3 regions of the Lysinibacillus sp. NPDC093692 genome follow, and region 1 is predicted to be linked to each of the others. Evidence: riboswitches for the same ligand, from Rfam matches in the RefSeq annotation. Region 1 holds a riboswitch; each other region holds the start of a gene.
The links. A riboswitch is a leader RNA that binds a small molecule or an ion and turns the genes downstream of it on or off. The one in region 1 is predicted to bind cobalamin.
Positions count from the first base shown of each region.

Region 1 (5,156 bases):
GAATTTGAAGGGCTCACATATGAGGACTTACAATCCGATCATCGATATTGTGCATGGTTAGATGATCCTGTACAGTCTCCACCTCCAAGGGGAGAAGGCTTTGATATGTTTTGTGCGCGTGTTTTGGAAGGGTTCACTGCATTACCAAAAGGGGGAGATGTGTATCATCTCGTTGTCCATGGTGGGGTTATTCGAGCGCTTCTCGTAGCCTTTGCTCCAACTGAGCAACCTTTTTGGTCTTATCAAACACCGCATGATAAAATGTTTTCTTTAACGTTTTCAAGAAAGGCTTGGGAGGAGGGAGCAAGATGCATGTCTTTATCGGAGGAGCCTATAGTGGAAAAACCGACTATGTCATGAAATTACTTGCAGGTCAAAACGTTGAGCTAGTGGATGGTACTCTACCTCATGGCGCTCCTACTTGTGATGTACTAGTTATAAAAAACATAGAAAAGTGGCTCGTAATACAAAATCTTGAGGATGATGAACCTCTTGTCAGAACTATTTTAACAAGACTAAAGTCGCTTGAAGAAAATTGTTCCTTGTATATAATAGTGACCGATATGGGACGTGGCGTTGTGCCGATGGAAAAACAGGCACGATTATTGCGTGATACATGTGGGCGTTTGTACCAGGCATTATTTGCTGAAGCCGAACAAGTCGTACGCATTTGGTACGGTATTGGGGAACAAATTAAATGATTTAGTGTCTTGCAGAATTTAGATGGCTCTTCAAAAAAGTGGGGATGACATTTGCAAAGACGCATACTTTGTATATAAGTTGATCTTCGTTACGGCTAGACGACTCCTTGGGGAATAGCGATATAAAGGAACGAAGGCTAATAGCATCACGTCCGGTGATAACGCCTTCGAACGTTCTGTTCGCCCGAGACCCTGCAGCGAAGCGAAGCGGCTCATCGGACGCCCCCAGGAAGCTCTGCTCTGTGCGAAAGCGAAGCGGCAGCTACAAAGTGCACAGCCGCAACGGAAATAAACCCCACACGCTATAATGAAAAAATTTCACGGAAAGAGGAAATGGGATGGATCGACAAAAATTAATGAAATTAACGCTCACTGCCATGGTAGCGGCAATTTGTGCAGTAGGTGCAGTCATTAAAATTCCAACATTTATTACAACTGCTGCGCTTGACTCTGCACCGGCATTTTTGAGCGTTGTATTTTTATCGCCAGTATTAGCTGGTGCTGCAGGAGTCATTGGGCATTTTATTTCAGCCTTAACTACTGGCTTCCCTTTTGGACCACTACATATAATTATCGCTGTGGAAATGTTTATCGTTGTATGGATCTTTGGGGTTATGCATAAAAAAGGAATGCATTTCTGGAAATGGCCTGTGGCACTTGTTTTAAATGGTGTCGTGGCACCTATACCATTTTACTTTATTATTAGTCCGGCATTTTATTGGACGTCATTGACTAGTCTTCCATTGGCAACACTAGTTAATCTAGTGATCGTTGCGGTGGCGATGCCAGTTCTGTCGAAGGTATTTGTGCGTAAGGAAGGTCGAGTACATTGAGAAATGCAATAAAAATAGGCGAGCTCATTGCGACAACCGATAATGCCGCTGCAATTGGCGAAAAGCTACAAGATGTTGTGTCTGCTCCAGATCAGCTTACGGCATATTTTACTGCACGTGTTACATTTTTAGAGCAGCTTGCTGCAAATGCTTTACCAAGGCATATTTTACTTGCTAATTTTTCAGGGGATGCTGCATGGTCTCGTTATGTTGCAGGCATTCAGCAGGTTTTTGATGAGGCTGGTCTTTTTTGTCCGCAAATAGACGGTAGTTCAGAGACCAATATGCCAACTTTACAATCAGGTTTGTCAATAACGATGCTTGGGGAGCAGCAGAAACGGACAGCTACTAAGCATGAGCAGCTAAGTTGGTACACATATGGTCTGCCGCTTGTAGGCAATGAAATCCTTGCACAGCCTGAAGATGTCGCACAGCTGGACCCTATTTTTCAAGCGTGGAAAGAGGGAATCATGCAGCAAGTATGGCCAGTTGGATCAAAAGGTCTACAAGCAGAATTTACCCGACTTTTTGGCGAGCAACAGGTCAAAAGTTCATTAGATGTTGAGAAATCGGCTGGTCCATGTGCAGTAGTTTTGCTAGGAATTGATCCAGAAAAAGAGCAGCAAGTACAAAAATATTTTCCTAGAAATTTTGAAAAACTACGTAAAACTGCATTGTAATCGGGCTTGCTTCGAGAAAAAGTAACACTTAAAAAAATTCAAGGGGCAAAACGCCTATTGCAACTATAAACACTATATGTTAGATTTGTTTAGGAGTTAAAACACAATATATAGTATTTTGGACGAGCGGTACCAAATATGGTTTAAAAGGGAATTCGGAAAAGAGTCATCTTAGGCCGAAGCTGTCCCCGCAACTGTAAGTGCTGACAAATGATGAATAGGCCACTGTAAAGAACGGGAAGGCCATCATTTGGAGGAAGCATGAGCCAGGAGACCTGCCGATTTGTTCAAGACAGCAACACATTCTTCGGGGATTGAGAAGTGGAGGCGAGAGATTTGTCCACTTCTTAGTGTGCATGTCCTTCATTTCCATTTCCGATTTTACTGCGATCACGTAACCGATAAATGTTGCGTGATCGCTTTTTGTGTTGGTGGAGAAAGAAAGGGAGAGAATGTATACATGACAATTCAAATCGAACAGCAAATTGCTAAGCTCAAGAAAAGTTATACGGAGGAAGAAATCGAAAGTTTTGTAAGATTATCGGATCGATGGCTACGAAAAAACGACAATGCAACATTTGAAGCATGGGCGGATGCGATGATTTTACAAACGCTTAGCCTGATTGATGAAGAGGAGCCATACTGGACATTTGTCGCAGCTCAAATTTATTTAGAAAAACTGTATGATCAATTTGCAATGCGCCGTGGCGTTTCAGTGCAAGATGTTTATAAAGGTTTCCCAGAACAATTAGCACGCTATACAGAAGCTGGTTTGTATCATGAAAGTTTAACAACAAAATATAGTGAGCAGGATCTTCAAGAACTCGCTTCCTATTTAGAATCAAGTCGAGATGAATTGTTTACGTATATTGGCTTAAAAACATTAATGGACCGCTATGTAGTCCGTGATTACACAAAAACACCAGTAGAGCTACCACAGGAACGATGGATGGTCATTGCGATGACCCTTATGCAAGATGAAACAGAAAATCGTTTAGAAAAAGTACGTGAATCTTACTGGGCAATGAGTAATTTATATATGACTGTGGCAACACCTACATTATCGAATGCAGGTAAAACACATGGCCAGCTATCTAGCTGCTTTATCGATACAGTAGATGATAGTTTACAAAGTATTTATGACACGAATACAGATGTCGCTACATTATCGAAATACGGTGGTGGTATTGGTGTTTACATGGGCAAAATTCGTAGCCGAGGCTCATCCATTAAAGGCTTTAAAGGTGCATCAAGTGGTGTTTTACCATGGATTAAACAGCTTAATAATACGGCGGTTTCAGTCGATCAGCTAGGTCAACGTCAAGGAGCTATTGCTGTTTATTTAGATGTTTGGCACAAAGACGTCTTTACGTTTTTAGATTTACGCTTAAACAATGGTGATGAGCGTTTACGTGCCCATGATATTTTCACAGGGCTATGCTTACCGGATTTATTTATGGAAACGGTTGAAGAACGTGGGGAATGGCATTTATTTGACCCACATGAAGTACGAGAAGTTATGGGCTTTTCACTAGAGGATTTCTACGATGAGAAAAAGGGTGATGGCACTTTCCGTACTAAATATGCAGAATGTATTGCGAATCCATTATTAAGTCGTGAAGTCGTGCCAGCGATTGATATTATGAAGCGTATTATGCGCTCGCAGCTTGAAACAGGCGTACCGTTTATGTTCTATCGAGATGAAGTAAATCGTATGAATCCGAATAAGCATGAGGGAATGATTTATAGTTCGAACCTGTGCACAGAGATTTTTCAAAATATGTCAGCAACTGAGTTCGAGTCTATTACTCTAGAAGATGATGTCATCGTAACACGTCGCAAACCTGGCGATTTCGTTGTATGTAACTTATCATCTATCAATCTAGGCAGAGCTGTACCGGCTGGTGTTTTAGAACGATTAATCCCGGTTCAAGTACGTATGTTAGATAATGTTATTGCTTTAAATACAATTCCAGTTAAACAAGCAGAGCGTACGAACTTACGCTACCGTGGCATTGGACTTGGAACATTTGGCTGGCATCATTTATTAGCTTTGAAAGAAATTCAATGGGAGTCTGAGGAAGCTGTAGAATTTGCGGACAAGCTATATGAGGAAATTGCGTATTTAACAATTCGCGCTTCTAACAATTTAGCATGTGAAAAAGGAGCCTACCCATTATTTGAAGGCTCGGATTGGCATACTGGTGCGTATTTTGACAAACGTGGCTACGACAGTCATAAATGGAATGAGTTACGCGCGGCGGTTGCTGAAAAAGGAATGCGTAACGGCTACGTCATGGCGGTTGCACCGAACTCATCAACATCTATTTTAGCGGGTAGTACGGCTACGATCGATCCTATTTTCCAAAAGAGTTATTCAGAAGAGAAGAAGGATTACAAAATTCCAGTAACAGTACCAGATCTATCACCTGTGACGACTTGGTATTATAAATCTGCTTATTTCATCGATCAAAATTGGACAATCAAGCAAAATGCTGCACGAGCACGTCATATCGACCAAGGCATTTCACTTAATTTATACGTTCAAAATACGATTAAGGCAAAAGAATTACTAGCATTGCATATGAATGCATGGGCGAGCGGTGTGAAAACGACATATTATGTACGCTCAACATCTGTAGAATTGCTAGAATGTGAGTCTTGCGCGAGCTAGGGGGAAGTAACAATGACAACTATTACAAAACGACAAATTATGGATAAAGAAGCACCAAACCGTTCAACAGGTATTGTGAACGGACGTTCTTCTAACATTTTAAACTGGGACGATGTGCGTTTTAGCTGGGCTTATCCTAAATATAAAAAAATGCTAGGTAACTTCTGGACTCCGTTTGAAATTAATATGAGCAATGATGTTAAGCAGTTTCCACAGCTATCAGCAGATGAACAGGAATCCTTTTTAAAAATCATTGGCTTACTAGCAC
Region 1 is NZ_JBNNUW010000017.1:54,651-59,806, reverse strand. It holds gene ACQKN4_RS17330 (histidine phosphatase family protein) at 1-360, shown strand, start outside; gene ACQKN4_RS17325 (bifunctional adenosylcobinamide kinase/adenosylcobinamide-phosphate guanylyltransferase) at 309-701, shown strand; gene ACQKN4_RS17320 (ECF transporter S component) at 1,040-1,534, shown strand; gene ACQKN4_RS17315 (hypothetical protein) at 1,531-2,214, shown strand; cobalamin riboswitch at 2,325-2,512, shown strand; gene ACQKN4_RS17310 (ribonucleoside-diphosphate reductase subunit alpha) at 2,675-4,888, shown strand; gene ACQKN4_RS17305 (ribonucleotide-diphosphate reductase subunit beta) at 4,901-5,156, shown strand, end outside.

Region 2 (5,156 bases), on a different contig from region 1:
CGATTCGACTCGTGCAAAACCAAATTTAGAGCGACTTTCCCAAGCCCCAAAGGCAATACTAAGTGCCGCTCGGGTCAATGATTTATTGTGCTCGATAGTGATGCGCTTTTATGAAGTATATTTAGAGGATTTATCACGAGTAGTTCATAAAAATAAACAACTGATCAATTTTGTAGAGCGAGAGTATCATCAATTTCTAAATGCTGTGAAGGAACTAAATGATAATCGTTTAAACTGGCACCCACGTGGAAAAGGTCATGAACTATTGCTTGAACTGATTGATAATTTACAACTTTTGAAAAGTCGCCCTGGCAAAGTTTTAATGGATTTCTCACATTCCCATAGCTATGTTGTCGTGGAATCTTCATATCCTATTTATAAAAAGAGGCAGAAAACGATACAAGCTTAAAAATTAAAAATGTGCGGGATGGATCTCAATGCACTCAGGAGAAAGGTATATGCCTGGCAAGGTAGTAGAATGGAGTTGTCAGTATAGGATAGATACCCGCGGAAGGAAGGCAAATTCTCGCGCGAGGCAAGAATACCCGCGGAAGGAAGGCGAATACCCGCGGAAGCAGGTCAAATACCCGCGGAAGGAAGGCGAATACCCGCGGAAGCAGGTCAAATACCCGCGCGAAGCAAGAATACCCGCGGAAGGAAGACAAATACCCGCGCGAAGCAAGATAACCCACAAAAGCATAGTAACTCTCCGCGAAACATAAGAAAACAGGACATTGTTCTAACAAATCATGTCCTGTTTTTATGAATTTAGTCAATACAATGCATCGCTGCTTGTGCCTCATGCCAAGGAACGGAGTAGCCTTTGCCTTTTGCACAAAAAATACTAGAGGATGTATAGTCGGGATCGGCGTTTTTATCGTAGTTGATTTGTGCAATAATGTCTTCTGTATTGTGACACATATCGTAGCCATCAAATTGTAGGGAAAGTACGCCCTTCCCATTGGTGTAGGCGGCAAAGGTTGTACTGTAGCTCATAAATGTTGAGACAGGGGCTCGGCCGGTTACAATCGCATCATGTTCAGTTATTATTGGTGTGTCAAATGTACCGGCAACTTGCTGAATGTCGGTCATCATGCGGCCGATGAAATCACTAGGAGCTTTAAGTTTAAAGCGGTAGTACGGTTCTAGTAATACATTTTCTGCTTGTTCGAGCCCTTGTCGTAATGCACGGAATGTTGCTTCACGGAAATCGCCACCTTCAGTATGTTTATTATGTGCGCGTCCTGTTAAGAGTGTGAAGCGAATATCTGTAACTGGAAAACCGGTTAAGAGACCATGGTGATCGCGCTCGAATAAATGTTTTTCAATGAGTCGTTGATGTCCAATTGATAAATCATCGGCATGGCATGCATTGATAAATGTATTGCCGGTGCCGCGAGTATTTGGCTCCATCAATAAATGGACTTCTGCGTAATGCTTTAAGGGCTCGAAATGGCCGTAACCTGTCACCGTTGTGGCGATCGTTTCCATATATAAAATCTGTGGTTCGCTAAATGAAATATCTAGCGAGAATCGATCATGAAGCACTTCGATAAGAACCTCGAGTTGGATGACACCCATAATATGTACATGAATTTCTTGAAATTTTTCATGCCATAGTACACGTAATGAAGGTTCTTCTGCTTCAAGAATACGGAAAGTTTTTAACACGTCCTTTATATGCTGAGCGCCTTCATAATGTACTTTTGCCTGTAAAGTTGGTACTAACTCAAAGGGCTGAGAATTACTCGAACAACCAATGATATCGCCGATGTTTGCTTGACTAATCCCTTTTACTGCGAAAATCTCCCCAGCCTCTACCTCTTGAGAAGTTTCATACCGGCTGCCATTGTATAGTCGAATCTCGGTCACTTTTTCAGTCACGTCTCCAAATGAAAGTTCATCACGGACATGTAACGTTCCTTGCAAAGCTTTGATAAAAGTTAAGCGTTGATGTCCATCATGACGAATTTTAAACACCTCACCTTGAAACGGAGCATTGTTATTAAATTGTGTCTCTGTTAGGAGGGGGAACTGTGTTAGGAATTCCTTTATTCCACTATCTTTTAAGGCAGAGCCAGAAAAGCACAAAAAGGCCTTTTCCTGTTTAATCATCTGAGATAAATGAATAAGGCAGCTAGAGCTATCTAATGTTTCATTGAGAAAAGCATCGAGAAGATGTTCATCACGTTCGGCAAGCCACTCCATTATGTCGTTTGAAACATAGTCGGAACAGAGCGGTTCGTCTACGAATAGAACATCTGCAGAGCAATCCTTTTGAAGCGCAGCCATTACGGCTTCAACATTTGCTCCTTCACGATCAATTTTGTTAATAAAAAAGAAGGTTGGAACGTGATATTGGCGTAAAAGTTGCCACACTGTTTCAGTATGACCTTGTATTCCTTCGACAGCACTAACAATAATGATGGCATAATCCATAACCCGAATGGCACGCTCCATCTCTGGAGAGAAATCGACGTGCCCAGGTGTATCGATTAACGTATATGTATCATTTCCAAGCGTCATGCGGCCTTGCTCCGCAAAAATTGTAATGCCTCGCTGACGCTCCAGCTCATGATTATCTAGAAATGTGTCCTGGTGATCCACTCGTCCACGGGCTTGAATACTGTTTGTATGAAATAGTAACTGCTCAGAAAATGTTGTTTTACCGGCATCCACGTGAGCAAGTACTCCAATTGTTACATGCATAAAAAGATCCTCGTTTCTATTCATTCATTTAACAACATTGTAACAGAATTGGTATAAAAAATATTTCATATAGTGTTTATGTCGCAATAGTGTTAATATATGTATGATTGTGAATCTACTGTCAATCAATATATTCAACAAAATAAAAACGACGTATTGGTGTAAATGACCTTTGTTATTTGCTTAAAAGGGAAATCGGTGCAAATCCGATGCTGTCCCGCAACTGTAAATGGGGAGTCTATACAAGATGCCACTGTAGCCACGCTATGGGAAGGCGTATAGATGATGAACCTAAGCCAGGATACCTGCCAATATTTATTTATTTATTTATTACTGAATCCACGAGGATGGGGATAGTGAACAGGTTGAAAAACCTTTCTTTTGCTATGCTAACCTCTTGGAAACAAGGGGGTTTTTTTATGCCCTTTTCTAGAATCGCTACCAGGTAGCAAAGGAGTCTAAACGATTTCTTACTATATATTTAACATCAAAGGAGAAGAGGACATGAAGAAATGGAAAAGCTTATGGCTAGTCTTTGCGATCGCATTGGTAGCTATATTGGGTGCATGTAGTGAAAAGGACAAACAAGAATCTGCTACACAAGCTGAGAAGGTAGAGCCTTCACAAGCTGAAAAGTCAGACATAACGATAGAAAATAATGGAACGACGCAAGTATATAAGGAAGCCCCCAAAAAAGCGATTAGCTTAAATCAGCACGTGACAGAAATTATGTTGGCTTTAGAGCTAGAAGATTCAATGGTAGGGACGGCGTACTTAGATGACAAAATTTATGAGCCCCTACAAGTGGCCTACGATAAAGTGCCTGTGTTAGCAAAACAGTATCCTACAAAAGAGCAGGTTATTGATGCAGAAGCAGATTTTTTATTTGGTGGTTGGAAAAGCGCCTTTGGAGAGAAAGGTGTTGGTACACAAGAAGAGCTTGAAACATTAGGCATTCACACTTATTTACATACAGCCTCAATCATGACGAAACCAACTTTAGACGATATTTTCGCAGATATTCGAAATATCGCAAAAATTTTCCGTGTTGAAGATCATGGAGAAGCACTAATAGAAAAAATGACAAAGGATGTAGAGGATATCCGTGCAAAATTACCGCAAGATGGAGAAGACCTGCCTGTTCTAGTGTTTGATAGTGGTGATAAAGAAGTCTTCACTGCAGGACAAAACATTATGAATGAACTTGTTACGATGGCCGGCGGTAAAAATATTTTTGGTGATGTAGAATCAGGCTGGACTACGGTGTCCAAAGAAGATGCGGTAGAACGTAATCCAGCAGTCGTAGTTGTCATAGATTACGGAGAAACATCAGCGAAAGCAAAAATAAATTTTTTGAAAAATGATCCAGCCTTGAAGGAAATGGAAGCGGTCAAAAACGAACGCTTTGTGATCCTACCACTTTCTGCCGCGTCTGAAGGAGTACGTGCTGCAGAAGCCATTCAAATTTTGGCGAAAGGCTTCTATCCTGAGAACTTTTAAGCTATCCAATAAATTGGGGGCTAGCAATTGGCTAGCTCCTTTTTCATAAGGAGAAGTATTTATGAATGCATTCCGTTCGAATATACCGGACAAAACCTTCGAAAAGTTAAACAATAATGGGGATTTTACTCGCCTTGCCGTAAGCCCAGGCATTATTAATAAACATTATACCCCTGCACAATTCCAAACAATGGCAAAGGTTATAGGGGAAACTGGTGCCATAAAATACTCTGCCTCTTATAGCATATTATTATCTATCTCAACAGTAGAAGTTGAAAAGAAGATTGAGGAGCTAGAAGATGCTGGCCTTTACGTGGCAAAGCAAGGGCCAATTGTAGCGATGAAAGCGTGTGATTTTTGTGATGGTGACAAGATGGAGGCAGCACCAATTACAGAAAAGCTATATCATTCATTAGAAGGAATCACTGTCCCTACAAGGTTACGTGTAAACGTTAATGGCTGTGCCTCTGCCTGTTATAATGCGGTATATGATGATATTGGGCTTGTTTATCAAAAGGATAGCTTTGATGTCTATTTAGGAGCAGTACCGATGGGAGCGAATGCAACAGCCGGGACACTCTTTGCGAAAAAGGTAGGAGTAGAGCTTATTGAAGGCTTTTTAAAGCAAATCATTGAACTTTATAAGGAACATGCTCGTCCGAATGAACCTTTTTATAAATTTCATCGCAGAACAAATTCTGCTGATTATTGGAAGGATTTAAGCTGACTAATTATCGTAATGTGGGCTCGTAGCGACTGATTGCGTCTGCTAAGCCGTTTCGCGTGATGATAGAAAGCTAGAAGCATTTTATCATTAACATATCAAATTGACTTACTTAAGAGGCTAGGGCATAAGAAAACTAAAATTTTTAAAAGCGCAAGAAATTATCATTATAAAAATTGATTTCTTGCGCTGTTTAAGTTTCGCCCCAACTTCTTTATTTACA
Region 2 is NZ_JBNNUW010000022.1:43,612-48,767, reverse strand. It holds gene ACQKN4_RS19835 (hypothetical protein) at 1-409, shown strand, start outside; gene ACQKN4_RS19830 (elongation factor G) at 769-2,709, opposite strand; cobalamin riboswitch at 2,850-3,036, shown strand; gene ACQKN4_RS19825 (ABC transporter substrate-binding protein) at 3,214-4,209, shown strand; gene ACQKN4_RS19820 (precorrin-3B methylase) at 4,271-4,936, shown strand.
Region 2: it holds a riboswitch for cobalamin, as region 1 does, so the genes downstream of both, ACQKN4_RS19825 (ABC transporter substrate-binding protein) here and ACQKN4_RS17310 (ribonucleoside-diphosphate reductase subunit alpha) in region 1, are expected to answer to the same signal.

Region 3 (5,156 bases), on a different contig from region 1:
ACTACGTTGGAACATCTCGACAAATAAAGCGGCAATCAGCATGGAGACCGAGCGAAGCCACTGTATAGGGGAGCTGTACCCTAGACGAGCCTGCTGAGCAAGATGAATTTTTTGCATACTATCTAAAAAGATAAAAATAAAACGATACGTTAGTTCTACTAGCTCTATGAATAGAGTGGGCAGTCGCCATTGTCGCAGGACATAACAAATAGATTGGACTGATGTCGTAAGAATTAAAAAATACAAACAGCTTATACTGCCAAGGACGATGAAAAAAAGCTGTTGCGCTGTCACTAAGCTCGTACTGCCAACAAATATTGTCCAATGATGAAAAGAAAATGACCAAATAGTTGGAGGTAGTGTGCTTGTTGCTGGCGCTATAGAAATTAAAATGGATGCTAGACTCGAAAGTAAAAAAAATCCGGGTAGCAATAGTAATTTTGCGTAATATTTAGCTGGGATTTTTGCACCTAAAATGATAAAAGCACTCATCACAATAAATGTAATGAGTGAAATTCGTTCATCTCTCATGATAAGCGACAATAAAAGCAAACCTAGGGATAACGTCATTTTTTCCAGCGGATGAACAGACGCTAGTTTATTCATATAAGCATACTTATCAATGAGTAACATCACTTATCCCTCTTTATGTTTACCACGCATTAAGCCGATGAAATAGCCAATAAATCCGGCTCCAATAGCAGCTTGTAGTGCGAATAATAAGCTTTCTATTTCACCACTTGGTGGCTCCCATAAGCTTTCAAACCAAGGCTCGTAGTTAGCATCTATTTCACCAATTGCTGCCTCCGCTTCACCATCAGCACCTTCAAAATCTGCGCCTTTTTGAATGAAGAGGGGAATGATTGCTAACAACACAACAATTGCTAAGAGCAGTAAATTTTTTTTCATGTTAGTGAGCCTCCTTTGCCGAGAAAACGCGTAAAGCTTTTAATTCACTCACATTGTATTTTTTCAAGAAATTCATAACGATCACTGTTAAAATGCCTTCACTAACAGCAAGAGGAATTTGCGTGAACGCAAAAATACTAGCAAACTTTGTGAATGAAGTCATAAAGCCTCCGACCTCAGAAGGGAAGGCAAGCGCTAATTGTACAGAAGTGACAATATATGTACCTAAGTCACCAAGCATTGCTGCTAAAAAGACGGCTACTGAAAATGATAATCCCATTTTTTGAGAACCCTTAAAAACATAATAAGCAATAATAGGACCAGCAATTGCCATAGAAAAGGCATTAGCACCTAAAGTTGTCAGCCCACCATGTGCTAAAAGTAAAGATTGGAATAATAATACGATTGTTCCGATAACGCTCATCGCTAATGGTCCAAAAAGAACTGTCCCAAGACCAACCCCTGTCGGATGTGAACAACTACCTGTTACAGAAGGGATTTTTAAAGCTGATAGTACAAAGGCAAAGGCACCAGATAGGCCTAAAATCATTTTTGTTTCAGGATTTTCATCAATAGTTTTACGAATAGAACGTAATCCTAAAATAATAAACGGAATCGATAAGACCCACCAAAAAATCGCCCATTCAATTGGCAAAAAGCCCTCCATAATGTGCATCGCAAATGCACGGTCTGGTACGAATAAAAATGCCAATAAGAAATAACTAAGCTTCCAACCTGAGAATTTCAAAAATTTCTCCTCCTCACATTAAAATAGTTCGAATAGTATGCGATACGAAATCAAAAAAGCACTTCTCCAATTGTGGAAAAGTGCATAGCTAAAAATGCAAATAAAATTCTAATTTGCTCAGCCGCACACCTATCCTCGTAGGTTCAAACGATCACATATTTTTCGGCAGGTCTCCTGGCTTTAGTTCAACGTTTTATAGGCCTTCCCATCCTTTGGACAGTGACATTATCTATAAAACTCCCTAGTACAGTGGCGGGACCGCGCCGGACTTAAACCGGCTTCCCTTTTAAGCGAAATGATGAACAATTCGCACCGAAAAAAGATGAAGTTGTGATTTCACGACAAAGTGTAACATGAATTTCCATATATATGCTATACTTTTTAAGAAAAAATTTTTAATTGAGTGTCTATGTCGAAAATTCGGATAAATAGAAAAGGAATGTCATATTTTTCATTAAAAAATTACTGAAAATGTCACAAATTTAGAAAGAAATATTGAAATTTTAAAAAAATAAGCTATGATAGAAACAGTTTTTAATTTTACAAAAAAAATAAATTCATATAAAACATCCATAAGTGCTTGAATATTTTCAAGATAATAGGGAAATCGGTGAGAATCCGATACAGCCCCCGCTACTGTAATAGCTGATGAAATCGCGGATGCCACTAGTGAGAACTAGGAAGGCGCGAAAGTAAAAGGAAGCTTAAGTCAGGAAACCTGCTTATGTGATAATGCATGCAAACTTTTCGGAGGGAGAAGTTGAAGCGAGAGCGAGTACCTGTATATATTCGTTTTTATTTGGCTTCTACTAAACCTTTACTCTTCGTCTAGAGTAAAGGTTTTTCTTTTTCCTAAAAGCAAATGAGGGGAGAAAAACTATGACAACTTGGAATTTAGAAGGGATGAAAACACATCTTTTTATATGCAATGGTAGTAGCTGTATGAAAAAAGATGCTGAGGACATTACTCAGGCAATTCGTGATGAAATACAGGTACTGGAACTTGATAAGGAAATACATACGACAAGGACTCGCTGTAATGGTAGGTGTAAAGATGCTTGTGTTGTCATTGCTTATCCTCAAGGGAATTGGTACCGCGTGCCGACAACAGAGCATGCGAAGGCACTCGTACAAGATTTAAATCATGAATCTTTACATAATGAGCATGTCTTTACTTTACGTGAAGGATCTTTACAGCGTACAGCACAAACAACAGCCATTAAAGGTATTGAAAAGGTGAAAGAGGGGTAGCAAAATGGCGCAAAAAGGTAAGATTTTCGTAGTTGGCTTTGGCCCTGGAGACTTTAAACATATTACGACTCGTGCTGTAGAGGCACTACAACAAAGTCATATGATTATTGGTTATAAAACCTATGTTGAGCTTATTCAAGATTTAGTTAGTGCAAAGTCGATTATTAGTACTGGTATGACAGAGGAAGTTTCACGTGCACAGGAAGCTGTACGTCAAGCAGAGGCTGGAAGTATCGTATCGGTTATTTCTAGTGGTGATGCCGGTGTTTATGGGATGGCAGGATTAGTGTATGAAGTATTAATCGAGCTAGGCTGGACGGAAGCCACTGGTATCGAAGTAGAAATTGTTCCAGGTATTTCTGCTATTAATTCGTGTGCAAGTTTACTAGGTGCTCCTATTATGCACGACGCTTGTACTATTAGTTTGAGTGACCACTTAACACCTTGGAATTTAATTGCTAAGCGGGTAGAAGCAGCGGCAATGGCGGATTTTGTTATTGCGCTTTATAACCCAAAAAGTGGACGTCGTACGAGACAAATCGTAGAGGCTCAACGAATTTTATTAGAATATCGTTCGCCCGATACACCGGTTGGCCTTGTGAAAAGCGCGTATCGTGACCGTCAGGAAATTACGATGACGACTTTAGCAGAAATGCTTGAACATGATATCGGCATGTTAACAACCGTTATTATCGGGAATTCATCAACATTTTTCTATGACAATAAAATGATTACACCACGTGGTTATCAGCGTAAATATACACTTGGAGAAGAAAAACAGCCGTTACGACCACATCAACGACTGAAGGAAGAAAATGAACCATGGGCAATGAATCAAGAAACTGGGGCAGCGCGAAATGATTTTGCAACAGATCCGAATGCCAATCGTATAAAGCCCAGTTTAGCTATAACATCACAACCAAAGCCTAAAAAGTCATCGCTTGAAATGGCAACAGCAGCTCTGGCAAAGGTGAAGGGAACTAGCGCTGTGAAAGTAACACCTAAGCTCGTTCAACAAAAAATCGAATCGGTTTTTGAATTAGCTGTTAGTCCTGGGGTAGCCAATAAGTTTTTTACTCCTCAACAAATGATGACATTAGCTGAGGTAGTTGGTGAGGAAGGAACGATGGAGTATACACCAGACCACCAAATTCATTTGAAAATTCCTACGTCCGAGCCAGGAGAGATTACAGCAAAGCTTCGCGAAGTAGGCTTTTTACTAACACCAATTGGTGACGTACTTTCGTTAAAGGCTTGTGATTTCTGTTATGGAGAAAAAACTGATTCGATTCCATATGCGGAAGAGATTCAAGAAAAGCTTGGTGGTATATCGTTACCGAAAACATTGAATATTGGTTTTAATGGCTGTGGTATGGCGTGTTATCGAGCCGTATTTGATGATATTGGCATTGTTTATCGTAAAAGTAAATTCGATGTTTTTATTGGTGCCAAGCCGGTTGGTCGGACAGCACATGCGGCTCAGCCTGTTGTTGAAGGATTAGAGCCTGAACAGCTAATACCGCTTATTACCGACATTATCGAAGAATATAAAGCAAATGCACATCCAAATGAACGTTTGTTTAAATACTTCAAGCGTGTGAAAAAGATCCTACATTTTACGTATCAGGATATGTCTTCAAAAATAAAAGTTGAGCCAGCTCCATGCGGCGACTAGTGAGGGGTAATGAGATGAAAGCAATTTTATTTGTCGGCCACGGGAGCCGTTTAGAAGCAGGAAATGAAGAGGTACGCACGTTTATCGAGCAAATGAAACCTCGTATTGATGAGAATTTTTTAGTAGAAACATGTTTTTTAGAGTTTGCCTCGCCGAACATTGAAGAAGGTATTACGAACTGTGTGAAGAAGGGCGCTACAGAGGTGCATGTTATTCCGATTATTCTTCTTCATGCTGGACATTCAAAAATGCATATTCCAGCAGAAATCGAACATGCGCGTGAGCATTATCCAAATATTACGTTCACATATGGTCAAACAATCGGTATCCATGAAGAAATATTTGCGATTTTAGAAGATCGTTTAGCAGAAATAGGCTTTAATGCTGAAGAAGAACATAAAGATACCGCGGTTTTATTAATTGCACGAGGCGGCAGTGACCCATATGCAAATGGTGATTTTTATAAAATTACACGCCTGTTATGGGAGAAACTCCCGGTTCAATATGTAGAAAGCGCATTTATGGGGGTTACAGATCCTCGTGTTGAAGAAGGAATTGAGCGCTGTGTGAAGC
Region 3 is NZ_JBNNUW010000009.1:103,603-108,758, reverse strand. It holds gene cbiQ (cobalt ECF transporter T component CbiQ) at 1-633, opposite strand, end outside; gene ACQKN4_RS11950 (energy-coupling factor ABC transporter substrate-binding protein) at 637-909, opposite strand; gene ACQKN4_RS11945 (energy-coupling factor ABC transporter permease) at 911-1,657, opposite strand; cobalamin riboswitch at 1,805-1,989, opposite strand; cobalamin riboswitch at 2,215-2,397, shown strand; gene ACQKN4_RS11940 ((2Fe-2S) ferredoxin domain-containing protein) at 2,537-2,908, shown strand; gene cobJ (precorrin-3B C(17)-methyltransferase) at 2,913-4,583, shown strand; gene ACQKN4_RS11930 (sirohydrochlorin chelatase) at 4,598-5,156, shown strand, end outside.
Region 3: it holds a riboswitch for cobalamin, as region 1 does, so the genes downstream of both, ACQKN4_RS11940 ((2Fe-2S) ferredoxin domain-containing protein) here and ACQKN4_RS17310 (ribonucleoside-diphosphate reductase subunit alpha) in region 1, are expected to answer to the same signal.